DNA from 3 places in the Bradyrhizobium icense genome. Region 2 is predicted to be linked to each of the others. Evidence: riboswitches for the same ligand, from Rfam matches in the RefSeq annotation. Region 2 holds a riboswitch; each other region holds the start of a gene.

Region 1 (4,921 bases), 2.1 Mb from region 2:
TGGAATCCGCCGCTCTTGATGCGGAATCCGCCCTCGATGTCATGCGAGGTCTGGGTCTTCAGCTTGAAGTCGCCGGGCAGCGGGATGAAGAAGGGGTCGAAGGCCGGTCCCGACGAAACGCGTTCATCCACGGTCGGGGTGCGGAACGCGCGTGCGGCGCGGCCGAATACCGAGAACACGCTATTGAAGCGATGCTCGAGACCGGCATGCAGCGCGTATTGTGTTTCGTTGCTGTCCAATGGGAAGGCTTGAGCGCTGCAATTAAAGAACATGGCGCAACCGGGCGCACTGGGATCGTACCGATCTCGGGCGCTCAGGCTGGTGTTTTGAACCCTGGCGCCATAGGAGAAATCGGTCGTCGGCAACAGGCCTACCGTGTGCTGCCAGTAGCCGGCCAGCGTCTGTTGCGACAGATCGTAGATGTGGGTCGGAGCGAGGCCTTTGAACGCCCCGCGCTCCTGGTTGAACGTCGCATTGTAATAGTCGATGCCGGTCAGGATCTGGGAGGGAATTCCGAAGATCGAATTCTTGACGCTCAGTCGCGGCGTGATCGACCAGGTCTGCAATGATGCGTCGTTATAGGTCGAGGAGAAGCTCGGAAGTGGCGAGGCAAACGGCACCGCGCCGAAGAAACCGCTTTGCGTATCCTTCTTCCGAACGCCGCCGTCGACGATCAGATCGACGCCGTTCATGATTGTCTTGGTAAAGCCGGTGGTTGCGCTGGCGCCCTGCTGGTTGCCGTAGTCGAACGGCGTATTGGTGCCCCTGCGATCGGTGACGAGTTGATTGAGTCCGATTGAGGGATCGACGGTACGTCCGCCCGGGAAACCGAGCTTCTGGTCGTCACCGGTCACCGTAAGGAAGGCCTTGAGGTCCGGTGTGGTATAATTGAGATTGCCGACCCCGTTGCGTTGATCGAGGGCGTTGTTGACCCGGTAACCGTCAGACTTGATGGCGTTGCCGTAGAAGGACGTCGACCAAGGTCCGTAGTTGGTCGCGGCCGAGATATTCGCAAGCCGTTGATTGAACGAGCCGACGCCGGCTTCGCTGCGGATCGTGACCGGCGGGCCGCCGACGCCGTTCTTCAGGACGATGTTGACGACGCCGCCGACCGCGTTGTCGCCGTAGAGCACCGCGCCGCTGTTGCCGCGGGTGATTTCGATGCGCTCGATCGAAGTGAGCGGAATGGTCGAGAGATCGACGCCGGCCATGTCGATATCGTTGAGCCTGCGGCCATTGATCAGGACGAGGCTGTTGGCGGTGGCGAACGCGCCGAACCCGCGCAGATCGACCGTCGTTTTCGCGCCGTTCACGCCGCCATAGAGCGATTGCAGTTGTACGCCGGGCGTCTGCGCGATGATCTCGGACAGCGTCTGGGCCGGCGAATTCGCGATCTCCTCTGCAGTGATCACGGTCGCCGAGGTGCCGACGATGCCGGAGAACTGCCGGCCGTTTCCGCCCGCACCCTGAGAAGCACTTTGCGCTGCGACGTTCGAGCGCGTCCCGGATGCGGGCCGCCTGCCGGTCGACGGCGCGGCTGCCGGCACGACGCGGCGCGAGGTTGATCCTTCATCGTAGGTCGGTTTTGCGCGAGTTCGGTTCGGGTCGGTAGGCGAAATGATCTCGATCGGCGGCAACTGTTCGGACGACGGCGCCTGCGCGTGCGCGCCGGAAATGCCGAGCGACACGATGGGAACGAGAAAACTGGAGGCGAGCCAAAAGCGGCGGCGCCGCGTGGCTGTATTGGTGGAAGACATGGTTCAGACCTCGGTATGACGTCAGTGGCACGTCACAGCGAACCAAGTCTCACCATGTGCTTAGAGCAGCTTAGGTGAAGCTAATGTCTGTACTCCCCGACCGACATCTTCGCGTGTGACCACGGCTGACGGCAGGTCTCCTGGCTCGCGGGTCGTTACCCCATCGTCGCCTTCCCAGGACCGAGATGCCCAGTGGCTTATGACGAAGGATTCGCCGCTTACAGTTGCGGGGGCAGCCGCGGAATTGGGGGATTTCCCCGCACCGCATTCCCTTTTGATCCCCAGAACGGGAACCGTCGGGAACTATGGTAGAAGTTTGACAAAGTCCGAGTCAATGCGCCCCGGGGCGTCCGGCGATCCTCACTGGACGAGTGCGCTATTTTTGCCGCATGAGCACTGCCTGAGGTCCCTTGCCCGCCGCCTGTACCGGGGCGGGTAAACCTGCTTTAGGACGATCGATGAGTGTTGAAGCCGTAGCCCTGACCAATGAGGGCGCCGCGCGCCGCCGGATCGGCGCGACCGCGGCGCTTGCCGCCCTCGTTGTGCTCCTGATGCTGATCTCGCTCGGCATAGGGCCGGTGCGGCTGTCGCCGCTTGCCGTGGCGGAAGCGCTGTTCGGCGGCGGCGGCGAGGTGGCGCAGGTGATCGTGCGGGAAATCCGCCTGCCGCGCACGCTTCTGGCGCTGGCGATCGGTGCCATCCTCGGGCTGTCGGGCGCGGCGCTGCAGGGTTTGCTGCGTAATCCGCTGGCCTCGCCCTCGCTGTTCGGCGCGCCGCAATCGGCCGCATTCGGCGCGGTGCTGGTGATCGCGCTCGGGCTGGCCGATGTGCGTTCCTATGCGCTGCCGGTCGCAGCGATCGTTGCGGCGTTCGGTTCGGTGTTCGTGCTGCTCTCGATCGCCGGGCGCAATGCGGGGTTGCTGATTCTCATCCTGTCGGGTCTCGCGATCTCGAGCTTTGCGGGCGCCGCCACCGCGCTGGTGATGAACCTCTCCAGCAATCCGTTCGTGGTGCTGGAGATCGCGTTCTGGCTATTGGGCTCGCTGGAGGACCGCAGCTTTCAGCACGTCATGCTGGCGTTTCCATTCATCGTTGCCGGCGCGATCATGCTGTTCAGCCAGCGCCATGCCTTTCGCGCGCTCAGCCTCGGCGAGGAAACCGCGCAGAGCCTGGGCGTCGATGTCGGACGTTTGCGGCTGTTCGTGATTTCGGGCGTCGCGCTCGGCGTCGGCGGTGCGGTCGCGGTCACCGGCACCATCGGATTCATCGGCCTGGTCGCGCCGCATCTGATGCGGCCCCTGATCGGCCACGATCCCGGGCGGCTATTGGTGCCGAGCGCGCTCGCGGGCTCGGCGCTATTGCTGGCGGCCGATATCGCGGTGCGCATCATTCCCTCGACCTCGGACATCAAGGTCGGTGTGCTGACCTCGATCATCGGCGTGCCATTCTTCCTCTATCTCATCATGCGCGAGCGCCGTGCGCTCGGCGGAGGCGTTGCATGAGCGAGGCACTGCTTCTGACCGCAAGGAGACTCGGCGTGCGACTCGCCGGCCGCGTCGTGCTGAAGGACGTTTCGCTGGCGCTGTCGGCGGGACATCTGGTGGCGCTGGTCGGCCCGAACGGCGCCGGCAAGACGACGTTGTTGCGGGCGCTGGCGGGATTGATCCCGTCCGAGGGCGAGATCGCGGTCGGTGGCGACGCGCTGGCTTCGCTGCCGTTGCGCGAGCGCGCCAAGCGCTTCGGTTATCTGCCGCAGGGGCATCTCGTGCATTGGCCGCTGCCGGCGCGCGATATCGTGGCGCTCGGCCGCTACCCGCATGGCGCGACCGATCCGGCGCGGCTGTCGCCGAAGGACGCCGAGGCCGTGCTGCGGGCGATGCAGGCGGTCGACGTGATGGAGTTCAGCGACCGTCGCGTGACCGAACTGTCCGGCGGCGAGCGCAGCCGCGTCGCGCTGGCGCGTGCGCTGGCGGTGGAGGCGCCGATCATTCTGGCCGATGAGCCGACCGCCTCGCTCGACCCGCGGCACCAGATCGACGTCATGCAGAATTTGCGCGCCACCGCCGACAAGGGCGTGCTGGTCATCGTGGTGACGCACGATTTAGGCCTCGCTGCGCGGTTTGCCGACCATGTGCTGGTGCTGCGCGAAGGGCGCCTAGTGTCGCAGGGTACGCCGGCGGAGGCGCTGTCCGAACAGGTGATGGCGGACGTGTTCAGGGTCGCGGCTTACCGCGCGGAATACCAGCGCGAGGCCGTGATCGTGCCATGGGCGGATGTCTGATGCGACGGAGCCTGGCATTTCTGGCCGCGATGATGACCCTGGTGTCCCCGGGCGCCACCGCGTTTGCCGCCAATCTGCCGCGGTTGGTGTCGATGAATGTCTGCACCGATCAATTGCTGCTGACGCTCGCCGACCCCGAGCAGATTCTGGGGTTGAGCCGGTTCTCGCGCGACGGCTGGCAAATCCAGGCGGGCGACATCAGCCGCTATCCGGTTCTGTCGGGCGGAGCCGAGGACGTGTTGCTCATCCGACCCGACATCGTCGTCGCCAGCGCATTCGACAAGCGCTCGACACGGGAGCTGTTGAAGGCCAAGGGGCTTCGTCTCGCCGAACTCGCCGTGCCGCGAACCCTCGATGAGGCGCGCCAGCAGATCCGGGAAGCCGGCGATATTACAGGGCATCCCGATCGCGCGGCGGCGGAAATCGCGCGGCTCGATGCTGCGCTGGCGCGCGCCCGCCGTGCGGTTGCGGAGCGGCACTATCGCGTGCTGCCGCTGTCGCGGCGTGGCTGGGTGGCGGGCAGCGACAGTTTTGTCGGCTCATTGCTGGCCGAAACCGGGCTACGCAGCGCGGCTGGCGATCTCGGCTTTGCCTTCGGCGGGTTTGCCTCGCTGGAGGCGATTGTGAATTTGAAACCCGACTTCATCGTGGTTTCGAACGCCGGCAATTATGCGCGCGATGACGGCCAGGCGTTTCTGGTCCATCCGGCGCTGGAGCGCTTCTACCCGCCGGAAAAGCGCATCGTGATTCCGGAACGCCTAACCGAGTGCGGCGGCGTAATGCTGGCGGATGCGCTCGATGCGCTGGCGGCGGAGTTGAAGCGGGTCGGGCGGTAGGGCCGCAAGCACGCGTCGTCCCTGCGAACGCAGGGGCCCATAACCAC
Region 2 (4,921 bases):
TTATTCTGGTTGGACGCACACTAGGTTCGGAAGATTTCGGAGAGAGCCGCCTGTATGCCGTCGACTATGACCGCCGCTATCGGCCGCTCGGGCCGACGCCGCGCTTTCCGGAAGGCTCGTGATGACGGCGAGCCTCGTCATCTCCGCGCCGGCGTCCGGTGTCGGCAAGACGACGCTGACGCTGGCGTTGGCGCGCGCCTATCGCGATCGCGGGCTGAAGGTCCAGTGCTTCAAGAGCGGGCCGGATTATATCGATCCCGCCTTTCATGCGGCCGCCACGGGGCGCACCTCTGTCAACATCGATAGCTGGGCCATGCAACGCGAGGCGATCGAAGCGCTCGCCTCGCGCGGGGCGAATGCGGACCTCGTTCTGGCCGAAGGCTCGATGGGCCTGTTCGACGGCGTTGCCGCACGGGGCGTCTCGGGGACCGGCGCTACCTCCGATATCGCCGAGATGATGGGCTGGCCGGTGCTGCTTGTGATCGATCCCTCCGGACAGGCGCAAACCGCCGCGGCGGTGGCTGCGGGACTGCGCGATTTCCGCGCGGGCGTGTGTCTTGCCGGCGTCGTTCTCAACCGCGTCGCCAGCACGCGACACGAGGACCTGGTGCGCCGTGCCATGGCAGGAGCCGGCATTCTGGTGTTCGGGACGTTGCCCCGCCACGCCGCGATCACCTTGCCGACGCGGCATCTTGGCCTGGTACAGGCTGAGGAGCAGGGCGAGGTCGAAGGCCTGATCGCGGAAGCCGCCCGCTTCGTCGCCGAGCATGTCGATCTCGATGCAGTGCTGCAATCCGCGGCATGTGCCCGGACGGCGCCATGCGCCGCGCACGGCCCAAGCGTCAAGCCACCCGGCCAACGCATCGCTCTGGCGCGCGACGGCGCATTCTCGTTCGTCTATCCGCACATGCTGGAGGCCTGGCGTGCCGCCGGAGCCGAGATCACGACGTTCTCGCCGCTCGCCGACGAGGGTCCTGATGACAGTGCCGACGTCTGCTGGCTGCCCGGCGGCTATCCGGAATTGCACGCCGGCCAACTCGCGGCAAATCGCCGATTTCGCCGTGCGCTAAAATCCTTTGCAGAGACACGGCCGGTACATGGCGAGTGTGGCGGCTACATGCTGCTTGGCACCGCCTTAACTGACGCCAATGGCACACACCATGAGATGACGGGACTGCTCGGCCTGCATACGAGTTTTGCCCAACGTCGCATGCATCTGGGCTATCGGCTTGCGGAACTCGCGCTGCCGATGCCCGGATATCAGGCCGGCGCGCTCCTGCGCGGCCATGAATTCCATTACTCCACCATCGTCTCGCAGCCCGATACACCTTTGGCTATCGTGCGCGACGCGACTGGCGCGGTCGTTGCGGAGACGGGCTCGCGGCGAGGCTACGCCACCGGCACGTTCTTCCACCTCATTGCGGAGAACATGTGAGCGGCTTTGTTTCCTTTGTCTCGGCCGGCCCAGGCGATCCCGAGCTCCTGACGCTCAAGGCGGCTGCGCGTCTGCGCGCCGCTGATGTCGTGCTGTATGACGACCTTGCCTCGGGCGCGATCCTCGATTACGCCCGAGCCGGGGCCAATCTGGTAGCGGTTGGCAAGCGTGTGGGCCGGCCCTCAGCCAAACAGGAGCACGTCAACCGGCTGCTCATCGACTACGCTGCCGCAGGCGCCCGCGTTGTTCGTTTGAAATCGGGAGACGCCGGCATCTTCGGCCGGCTTGAAGAAGAGATCGAGGCGCTGCAAACTGCGGGCATCGACTACGAGATCATACCAGGCGTCACCTCGGCCTGCGTTGCGGCAGCGCGCGCCGGCATTCCACTCACCCGCCGGCACACCTCGCGCCGCGTCCAGTTCGTGACCGGCGCAGATGTCACCGGGCGTTTGCCCGCGGATCTTAATTGGGCGGCACTGGCCGATCCGGAATCGACGACCGTGGTCTATATGGGCAAGCGCACATTCCCGGCGCTCGCGGCAAAGCTGATCGAGCACGGCATGGCTCCCGACACGCCGGCGCTATTTGCGGAGTCTCTGGGCCGCGCTGAGGAGCGGATTGTCCGCACCACGATTGCAAAGCTTGCAGAGCAGCTCGCGCAAGCCAGCGCCGCAACGACGGCGGCGGTCATTCTTTTCGGCGCGTTGGCGGGAGAGACTCTGTGATGATGCCGTCGCCCGATCTTGCGTGCCCCTTGACGTCTCCTCGTCGGAAGGAGCACACAGAGCAGGCATGGTGCTCGAAGCGGCGCAAAGCGCCGGAGCATAATCGGGAACGGGGAAGGGCGGACCTGAATGCGGCGCCCAAAGCCGCGGCCGCCCCCGCGCCTGTAAGCGGTGATGGGCTCCGAACCGCCACTGGGCCGTCAAGCTTGGGAAGGCCGGGATCCGTTTCGAACCGCGAGCCAGGAGACCGGCCCTGTAGTTTTTTATCACCAGCGCCGTCGGGTGTGACGGCAGAAGGGACGTAAGTCATGCATATTGAACCAGGTATCGTTACGGGCGCCAAGCTCGTGCTGAGTTACGCGACCGGTGCCGTTGCCGCCGGCTGCGCTCTCAAGCTCACGGTCGAAACCGTGCGCGAGCAGGGGATTGTTTCATTCGCGGTGCGCACCGTCGCAACAACGGCTCTGGTCTTCTCGTTCTTCGAACTCCTGCCGCATTTCCGGATCGGGGTCTCGGAGGTGCATTTCATTCTCGGCTCGACGCTGTTTCTCCTGTTCGGTGCAGCGCCAGCCGCGTTCGGGCTGGCGCTTGGTCTTCTGCTGCAGGGGCTGTTCTTCGTACCGACCGACCTGCCGCAATATGGTATGAACGTGACCACGCTGCTGGTGCCTTTGTTTGCGATCCAGGCGCTGGCCGGGTGGATCATTCCTCGCAACACCGCCTATGTTGACCTGCAGTATCGCCAGGCGCTTGCGCTTTCGACCGCCTATCAATCCGGCATCGTGGCGTGGGTCGCCTTCTGGGCGCTGTATGGTGCGGGCTTTGCGGCCGAGAACCTCGCCTCCATCGCGTCTTTCGCCGCTTCCTACGCGCTCGTCGTAGTATTTGAGTCGCTGGCCGATCTGGCCGTGCTGGCACTGGCGAAATCACTGCGAGGTGTGACGGCCGATGGTCTTGTTACCTATCGCCTTCACAACGCAGCCTGAAGATGGCGTAAGGGCGGTCGCAAGCGCGGCCGCCCCCACTCATAACGTGATGCTGACACTCTCCCTGATAGGCATTGGCTGCGGCGATCCCGAGCAGCTCACGCTTGCTGCGATCCGCGCGATCAATGCGGCTGACCTGGTGCTGATTCCGCGCAAAGGTGCCGCGAAGTCCGATCTCGCCGACCTGCGCCGGCTCATTTGTGCGCAAGCCTTGACGAACAGCCACACGCGCGTTGCTGAGTTCGACCTGCCCGTTCGCGACACCGCGCAGGAGCACTACCGCAAGGGAGTGGAGGAATGGCACGACGCCGTCGCCCTGACCTGGTCCCGGGCAATTGCGGCGCATATCGGTCATGACGGGCGCGTTGCCCTGCTGATCTGGGGCGATCCTTCGCTATACGACTCGAGCCTGCGGATCGCACGAAGGCTTGATCCGTTGCCAACGATCGAGGTCGTGCCAGGCGTCACGTCGATCCAGGCACTTTGCGCCGTGCATTCACTGCCGCTGAACGACATCGGGGAGCTCTTTCTCGTCACCACCGGACGGCGGCTGCGCGAGGTCGGTTGGCCCTCCGGCACCGACACCGTGGTCGTCATGCTCGATGGCGGTGCCGCGTTCCAGTCGCTCGACCCGAACGGACTACATATCTGGTGGGGCGCCTATCTCGGGATGCCCGAGCAGATCACCATGTCAGGTGCGCTTGCAGAAGTGGGGCCAGGCATCGTCGCCGCACGACAGGAAGCACGCGCCAGGAACGGCTGGATCATGGATAGCTACATCCTCAAGCGCGTGTAGTAGCACTTGTGCGAAGGCCGCTGCACCTTGAACAATCACCAAGGCAGGACGACATGCTACCCGAGTGGGTCTACCAGGAGTGCCCGGGCGTTTCGACCGTCCATCGCGATGTTGCCCTGGCCCGTCAGGCCGAGCTCACCAAGCCGACCGGTGCGCTGGGTCGCCTCGAGCACCTCGCGATCGAGCTGGCCGGTCTGCAACAAACCGACCGGCCTCGAGCCGAGCGCGTGCCGATCATCGTCTTTGCAGGGGATCACGGCATCGCCGCCCAGGGAGTATCGGCCTATCCTCAGGAAGTTACGAGCGCGATGATGTCGAATTTCGCGTCAGGCGGTGCAGCAATTTCGGTTCTCGCGCGCGAACTGAGCTTAAGTCTGGAGATCGTCGACGCCGGGACGCTCGCCGAGCAGCCCATCCCGGGAGTCGCGACAGACAAGCCGCGCCGGGGCAGCCGGGATTTCAGCAGGGAAGCGGCGCTCGAGTTGGGGGAGGTCGCCTTCGCCTTCGACTGCGGCAAGCGCGCCGTCGCGCGCGCGGCCTCAGCAGAGCCAGATCTTCTAATCCTTGGTGACATGGGGATTGGCAACACCACGACTTCTGCGGCAGTCGCCGCCGCCCTACTTGGCGTGGGCGCCGAGCAGGTGGCCGGCAATGGCACCGGGATCGATGCAGACGGCCGAGCGCGCAAGGCGCGCCTGATTGATGCAGCGTTAGCTCGTCATGACCTTACAAGACCAGGAACTTCTGCCGAGCGGATCCTGTGCGCGGTAGGCGGTCTCGAAACTGCCGCGATTACGGGCGCGATCATCGCCGCCGCACAGCGTCGCCTCCCGACCCTGATCGACGGTTTCATCGTGTCCGTCGCGGCATTGACGGCGGTGCATCTTAATCCGTCGTGTCGGCCCTTTCTCTTATCCTCACATCAATCGGCCGAGCAGGGGCACCGCCTGGTTCTTGAGGCGCTGAATGTGCAGCCGTT
Region 3 (4,921 bases), 3.4 Mb from region 2:
GCCGCCACCTTCGCGTCGTGAATGCGCGGCGAAGTCTTGCGGGAGGTCGCCGCCTGATCCGATGCCTTCAGGCTGGCCTCGGCCGCTGCTCGGCCATCGGAAAGCGCCGTTCCGAGGGCGGTCAGCTCCTCGAGCTTCTGCACCGAAAACGCCAGCCAGCTCTTGATTTCGGGATCGAGCCCGGTCTCCAGAGCCAGATCGATCGGGACATGCAGTAGCGAACAGGAGGGGGCGATCTGCACGCGATGCTTGCCAAGCTCGGCAATCACGGGCTCGAGCCGGTCGAGAAGCCGGCTCAAATCCGCGCGCCAGATGTTACGACCATCGATGAGGCCGAGCGACAGCACGCGGTCATCAGGAAAGCCGGTAAGCTCGTCGATCTGTTCTGGCGCGCGCACGAGGTCGAGATGCAGGCCGGCAACGGGAAGGGACAGCGCGGTATCGCGGTTGGCGCCCAGCCCGCCAAAATAGGTCGCCAGCATGACCTTGAGCTGCGGCACTGCGCTCGCGATCTCCGCATAGGCATAATGCAGCGCCTGCTGGGCGACGATATCGAGGTCGAGCACGAGACACGGCTCGTCGATCTGAACCCATTCCGCGCCGCGGTAGGCAAGTTCGCGCAGCACCTCGATGTAGACCGGCAGCAAGCGATCAAGCAGGGACAGCGGATTGAAACCGGCATCCTTGCTCTTGGCGAGTTTGAGAAACGTGACGGGGCCGACCAGCACGGGGCGGGTCTGATAGCCCAGCGCTTTCGCTTCCTCGTATTCCTCGATCGGCTTGCGCGAGGCGAGGGTGAACTGCTGATCCTTCGCCAGTTCGGGCACCATGAAGTGGTAATTGGTGTCGAACCATTTTGTCATTTCCAGCGCCGGCACGCCGTGCGCGGCGTCCTGCCCGTGATGGGCGTGGCTGCAGCTCGCCTCATGTGCCTTGCCTTGCGCGCCGCGGGCCATTGCAAAATATGTCGCGAGCGGGACCGGGCCGCCGTTCCAGCGATAGATTTCCGGAATCGCACCAACCATCACGGACGTGTCGAGCATCTGGTCGTAGAACGAGAAATCGTTCGACGGGATCACGTTGACGCCGAACTTTTTCTGGCGCGCCCAGTTGGCGGCGCGAAGCCCGACGCCGGTCTCGATCAGCGCCTTCTCGTCTGACGCGCCCGACCAGAAACTCTCCAGCGCGAATTTCAGCTCGCGGCGCGGACCGATGCGCGGCGTGCCGAGGGAGGCAACCGGAAGTGAAGAAGTGGAGATGGTGGAAGTAGACATTGGCTTAACCCCAAAAGTTGGGGGCAAAGGCCGAAGTGACACGTCTGGATTCCGCTACGGCAACGCGCGCGGAATCGCAACCGCACCACCGGGACACCCCGCCCGAGGACGTGTATGTTGTCGAGGCAGGTCTCCTGGCTCGCGGGTCAATGCTGCTGTCCGGCCTTCCCGAAACCTCGTGAGGTCTCAGTGACTTTGTTGGACAGCGGCTCGCCGCTTACAGTTGCGGGGGCAGCTCCGGCTTTGGCTTTTCGGCCGCACCGGCTTCCCTCTTAGCTTCGGAAGAACGTCTCCCGAAGAACCACGACAGGTCCACTTATCGGCAACGCGGCAGGCGCGTCAACTCGGCGACATCACCGGCGCGTTGTCATCGTTGTTCACAGCCCCGGGGTTCCGTCGTTGAAATTCTTGCACATCGCCCGCTCGCCCCATTGACAGCCGGATGCGAATAACACGAGATATAGCCGTCACGGTCCGCCATGGCCCAACACATGGTGGCTAAGAGGGAAGCCGGTGTATCGCGCGAAAGCCGCGAAAATCCGGCGCTGCCCCCGCAACTGTAAGCAGTGAGTTGCTCCCGAATCTTACGTCACTGATGCGGCATCGCATTGGGAAGACACGGGGACAACGGCGACCTGCAAGCCAGGAGACCTGCCGCGACACCGAAGAAAACGTCCACGGGCGGGGTGTCCCGGCGGCGCTTGCAGATTCATGCCCCGCGTTTTCGCGTGGGCTAAAAGCTGTAGCGTCCTCATGACATCCGGCCCCAACACCATCACGGGGTCTCTTGATGTCACTCTCTCTCGATCGCGAAGCCAGCGCCGCTCCATTCATCCAACTGCGCCCCGAATCGCTCGCCGCATCGGGAGCGCAGCCGCCAATGCAGGTGATCCGCCGCAACGGCACGATTTCGAAATTCGACGCGAGCAAGATTTCGGTCGCGATGACCAAGGCGTTCCTCGCGGTCGAGGGGCATGGCGCCGCCGCCTCCCGCCGCGTGCATGAAATCGTCGAGCTACTGACCGCCGAAGTCGTCGGCGCGCTGTCGCGCCGGATGAGCGAGGGCCGCACCTTTCATATCGAGGACGTGCAGGACCAGGTCGAACTGGCGTTGATGCGCAGCGAGCATCACAAGGTCGCGCGCGCCTATGTGCTCTATCGCGAGGAACGCACGCGCCAGCGGGCAGGACAGGGGGCGGCCAAGGCCACCCAGCCGTCGGGCGAGCCTTCGCTGCGTGTCACGCTGGCCAGCGGCGTGCAGGTCCCGCTCGATATTGCGCGGCTGACGCTGATCATCGAAGAAGCCTGCACTGGCCTTGAGGGCGTCGGCGCCATGGCGGTGCTCGCCGAGACGCAGCGCAATCTCTATGACGGCATCAGCGAGGACGAACTGGCGCTGGCGTCGGTGATGGCCGCGCGGACGCTGGTGGAGCAGGAGCCGAACTACGCCTATGTCAGCGCGCGGCTTTTGCTCGACAAGCTGCGCACCGAGGTGTTGTCCTTCGTGCACGATACGCCGACCAGCGCGTCGCAGGCCGAGATGGCCGCACGCTACGGCGAATATTTCCCGGCCTACATCAAGGCCGGCGTCAAGGCGGAACTGCTCGATCCCGATCTGGCGCGCTTCGACCTGAACAAGCTTGCCGCGGCGCTGAAGCCGGAACGCGACCTGGCGTTCCAGTTCCTGGGGCTGCAGACGCTGTACGATCGCTATTTCCTGCATGCGCACGGCAACCGCATCGAACTGCCGCAGGCGTTCTTCATGCGCGTCGCGATGGGGCTCGCCGTCCGCGAGATCGACCGTGAGACACGCGCGATCGAGTTCTACGATTTGCTGTCGTCGTTCGACTTCATGGCCTCGACCCCGACGCTGTTCAATTCCGGCACGCTGCGGCCGCAATTATCGTCCTGCTTCCTCACCACCATCGCCGACGATCTCGACGGCATCTTCAAGTCGGTCAAGGACAATGCGCTGCTGGCAAAATATTCCGGCGGCCTCGGCAACGACTGGACCCGCGTGCGCGGGCTCGGCGCCCACATCAAGGGCACCAATGGCGAAAGCCAGGGCGTGGTTCCGTTTCTGAAAGTCGCCAACGACACCGCCATCGCCGTCAACCAGGGCGGCAAGCGCAAGGGCGCGGTCTGCGCCTATCTCGAAACCTGGCACATCGACATCGAGGAATTTTTGGACCTGCGCAAGAACACCGGCGACGACCGCCGCCGCACCCATGACATGAACACCGCAAACTGGGTGCCGGACCTGTTCATGCAGCGCGTCGAGGCCGATGGCGAATGGACGCTGTTCTCGCCGGACGAGACGCCCGACCTGCATGACCTTTACGGCAAGGCGTTCGCCGAGCGTTACGCGGCTTACAAAGCAAAGGCGGCGCGGGGTGAGATCCGCGTGTTCAAGCAGATCCGCGCCACGGATCTCTGGCGCAGGATGCTGACCATGCTGTTCGAGACCGGGCATCCCTGGATCACGTTCAAGGATCCCTGCAATCTGCGCTCGCCGCAGCGCCATGCCGGCGTGATTCATTCCTCGAATCTCTGCACGGAAATCACGCTCAATACCTCCGACGAGGAAACCGCCGTCTGCAATCTCGGCTCGATCAACCTGCTCCACCATGTGCGCCAAGGCCGGCTGGACGAGACGCGGCTGCAACGCAGTGTGACGACGGCAATGCGCATGCTCGACAACGTCATCGACATCAATTTCTACACCATTCCCGAAGCGCGCCGTTCGAACCTGCGGCACCGCCCGGTCGGTCTCGGGCTGATGGGATTCCAGGATGCGCTGCAGGCGATGCGGATCGCGATGGCTTCCGATGCGGCGGTGACGTTCGCCGATACCAGCATGGAGATGATTTCCTACTACGCCATCTCGGCTTCCGTCGATCTGGCTGCCGAGCGCGGGCGTTATCCGTCGTTTGACGGCTCGCTGTGGAGCCGCGGCATCTTGCCGATCGATTCGATCGAACTGCTGGCGGAAGCGCGCGGCGGTCTCGCGATGGACCGCGGCATGACGCTCGACTGGGATACCTTGCGCGACCGCGTTAGATCGATCGGCATGCGCAATTCGAACGTGATGGCGATCGCGCCGACCGCGACGATTTCCAACATCTGCGGCGTCGCGCAGTCGATCGAGCCCGCCTACCAGAACCTCTACGTCAAATCCAACATGTCCGGCGACTTCACCGTGGTGAACGAATTTCTCGTTCGTGACCTCAAGGCGCGCGGGCTGTGGGACGAGGTGATGGTCAACGACCTCAAATACTTCGACGGCAGCCTCGGGGCCATCGATCGGATTCCCGATGACCTCAAGGCGCTCTATGCGACCGCCTTCGAGATCGACAGCGCTTGGTTGATCGAAGCGGCGTCGCGGCGGCAGAAATGGATCGACCAGTCGCAATCACTCAACCTCTATATCGCCAACCCTAGCGGCAAGAAGCTCGACGCGCTGTATCGGCTGGCGTGGGCGCGCGGATTGAAGACGACCTATTACCTGCGCTCGCGCAGTGCGACGCATGTCGAAAAGTCCACGCTCCGGGGGACCGACGGCAAGCTCAACAGCGTCGCGTCCGTGACGATGATGGCTCCAGCCCCGATCATCGTCGCGCCGGCCGCCACCGCGCCGGATTTAACCG

The links. A riboswitch is a leader RNA that binds a small molecule or an ion and turns the genes downstream of it on or off. The one in region 2 is predicted to bind cobalamin.
Region 1: linked by a shared signal. The riboswitch ahead of LMTR13_RS36710 (TonB-dependent receptor) and the one ahead of LMTR13_RS27080 (energy-coupling factor ABC transporter permease) in region 2 are both predicted to bind cobalamin.
Region 3: linked by a shared signal. The riboswitch ahead of LMTR13_RS04150 (ribonucleoside-diphosphate reductase subunit alpha) and the one ahead of LMTR13_RS27080 (energy-coupling factor ABC transporter permease) in region 2 are both predicted to bind cobalamin.

The regions. Positions count from the first base shown of each region.
Region 1 covers NZ_CP016428.1:7,908,915-7,913,835, reverse strand. Annotated here, with positions in the region: gene LMTR13_RS36710 (TonB-dependent receptor) at 1-1,757, opposite strand, end outside; cobalamin riboswitch at 1,871-2,070, opposite strand; gene LMTR13_RS36705 (FecCD family ABC transporter permease) at 2,216-3,259, shown strand; gene LMTR13_RS36700 (ABC transporter ATP-binding protein) at 3,256-4,038, shown strand; gene LMTR13_RS36695 (ABC transporter substrate-binding protein) at 4,038-4,874, shown strand.
Region 2 covers NZ_CP016428.1:5,795,428-5,800,348, reverse strand. Annotated here, with positions in the region: gene cobM (precorrin-4 C(11)-methyltransferase) at 1-122, shown strand, start outside; gene LMTR13_RS27090 (cobyrinate a,c-diamide synthase) at 122-1,435, shown strand; gene cobA (uroporphyrinogen-III C-methyltransferase) at 1,432-2,160, shown strand; cobalamin riboswitch at 2,212-2,430, shown strand; gene LMTR13_RS27080 (energy-coupling factor ABC transporter permease) at 2,469-3,146, shown strand; gene cobF (precorrin-6A synthase (deacetylating)) at 3,196-3,942, shown strand; gene cobT (nicotinate-nucleotide--dimethylbenzimidazole phosphoribosyltransferase) at 3,996-4,921, shown strand, end outside.
Region 3 covers NZ_CP016428.1:871,469-876,389, forward strand. Annotated here, with positions in the region: gene metE (5-methyltetrahydropteroyltriglutamate--homocysteine S-methyltransferase) at 1-1,274, opposite strand, end outside; cobalamin riboswitch at 1,382-1,595, opposite strand; cobalamin riboswitch at 1,728-1,947, shown strand; gene LMTR13_RS04150 (ribonucleoside-diphosphate reductase subunit alpha) at 2,065-4,921, shown strand, end outside.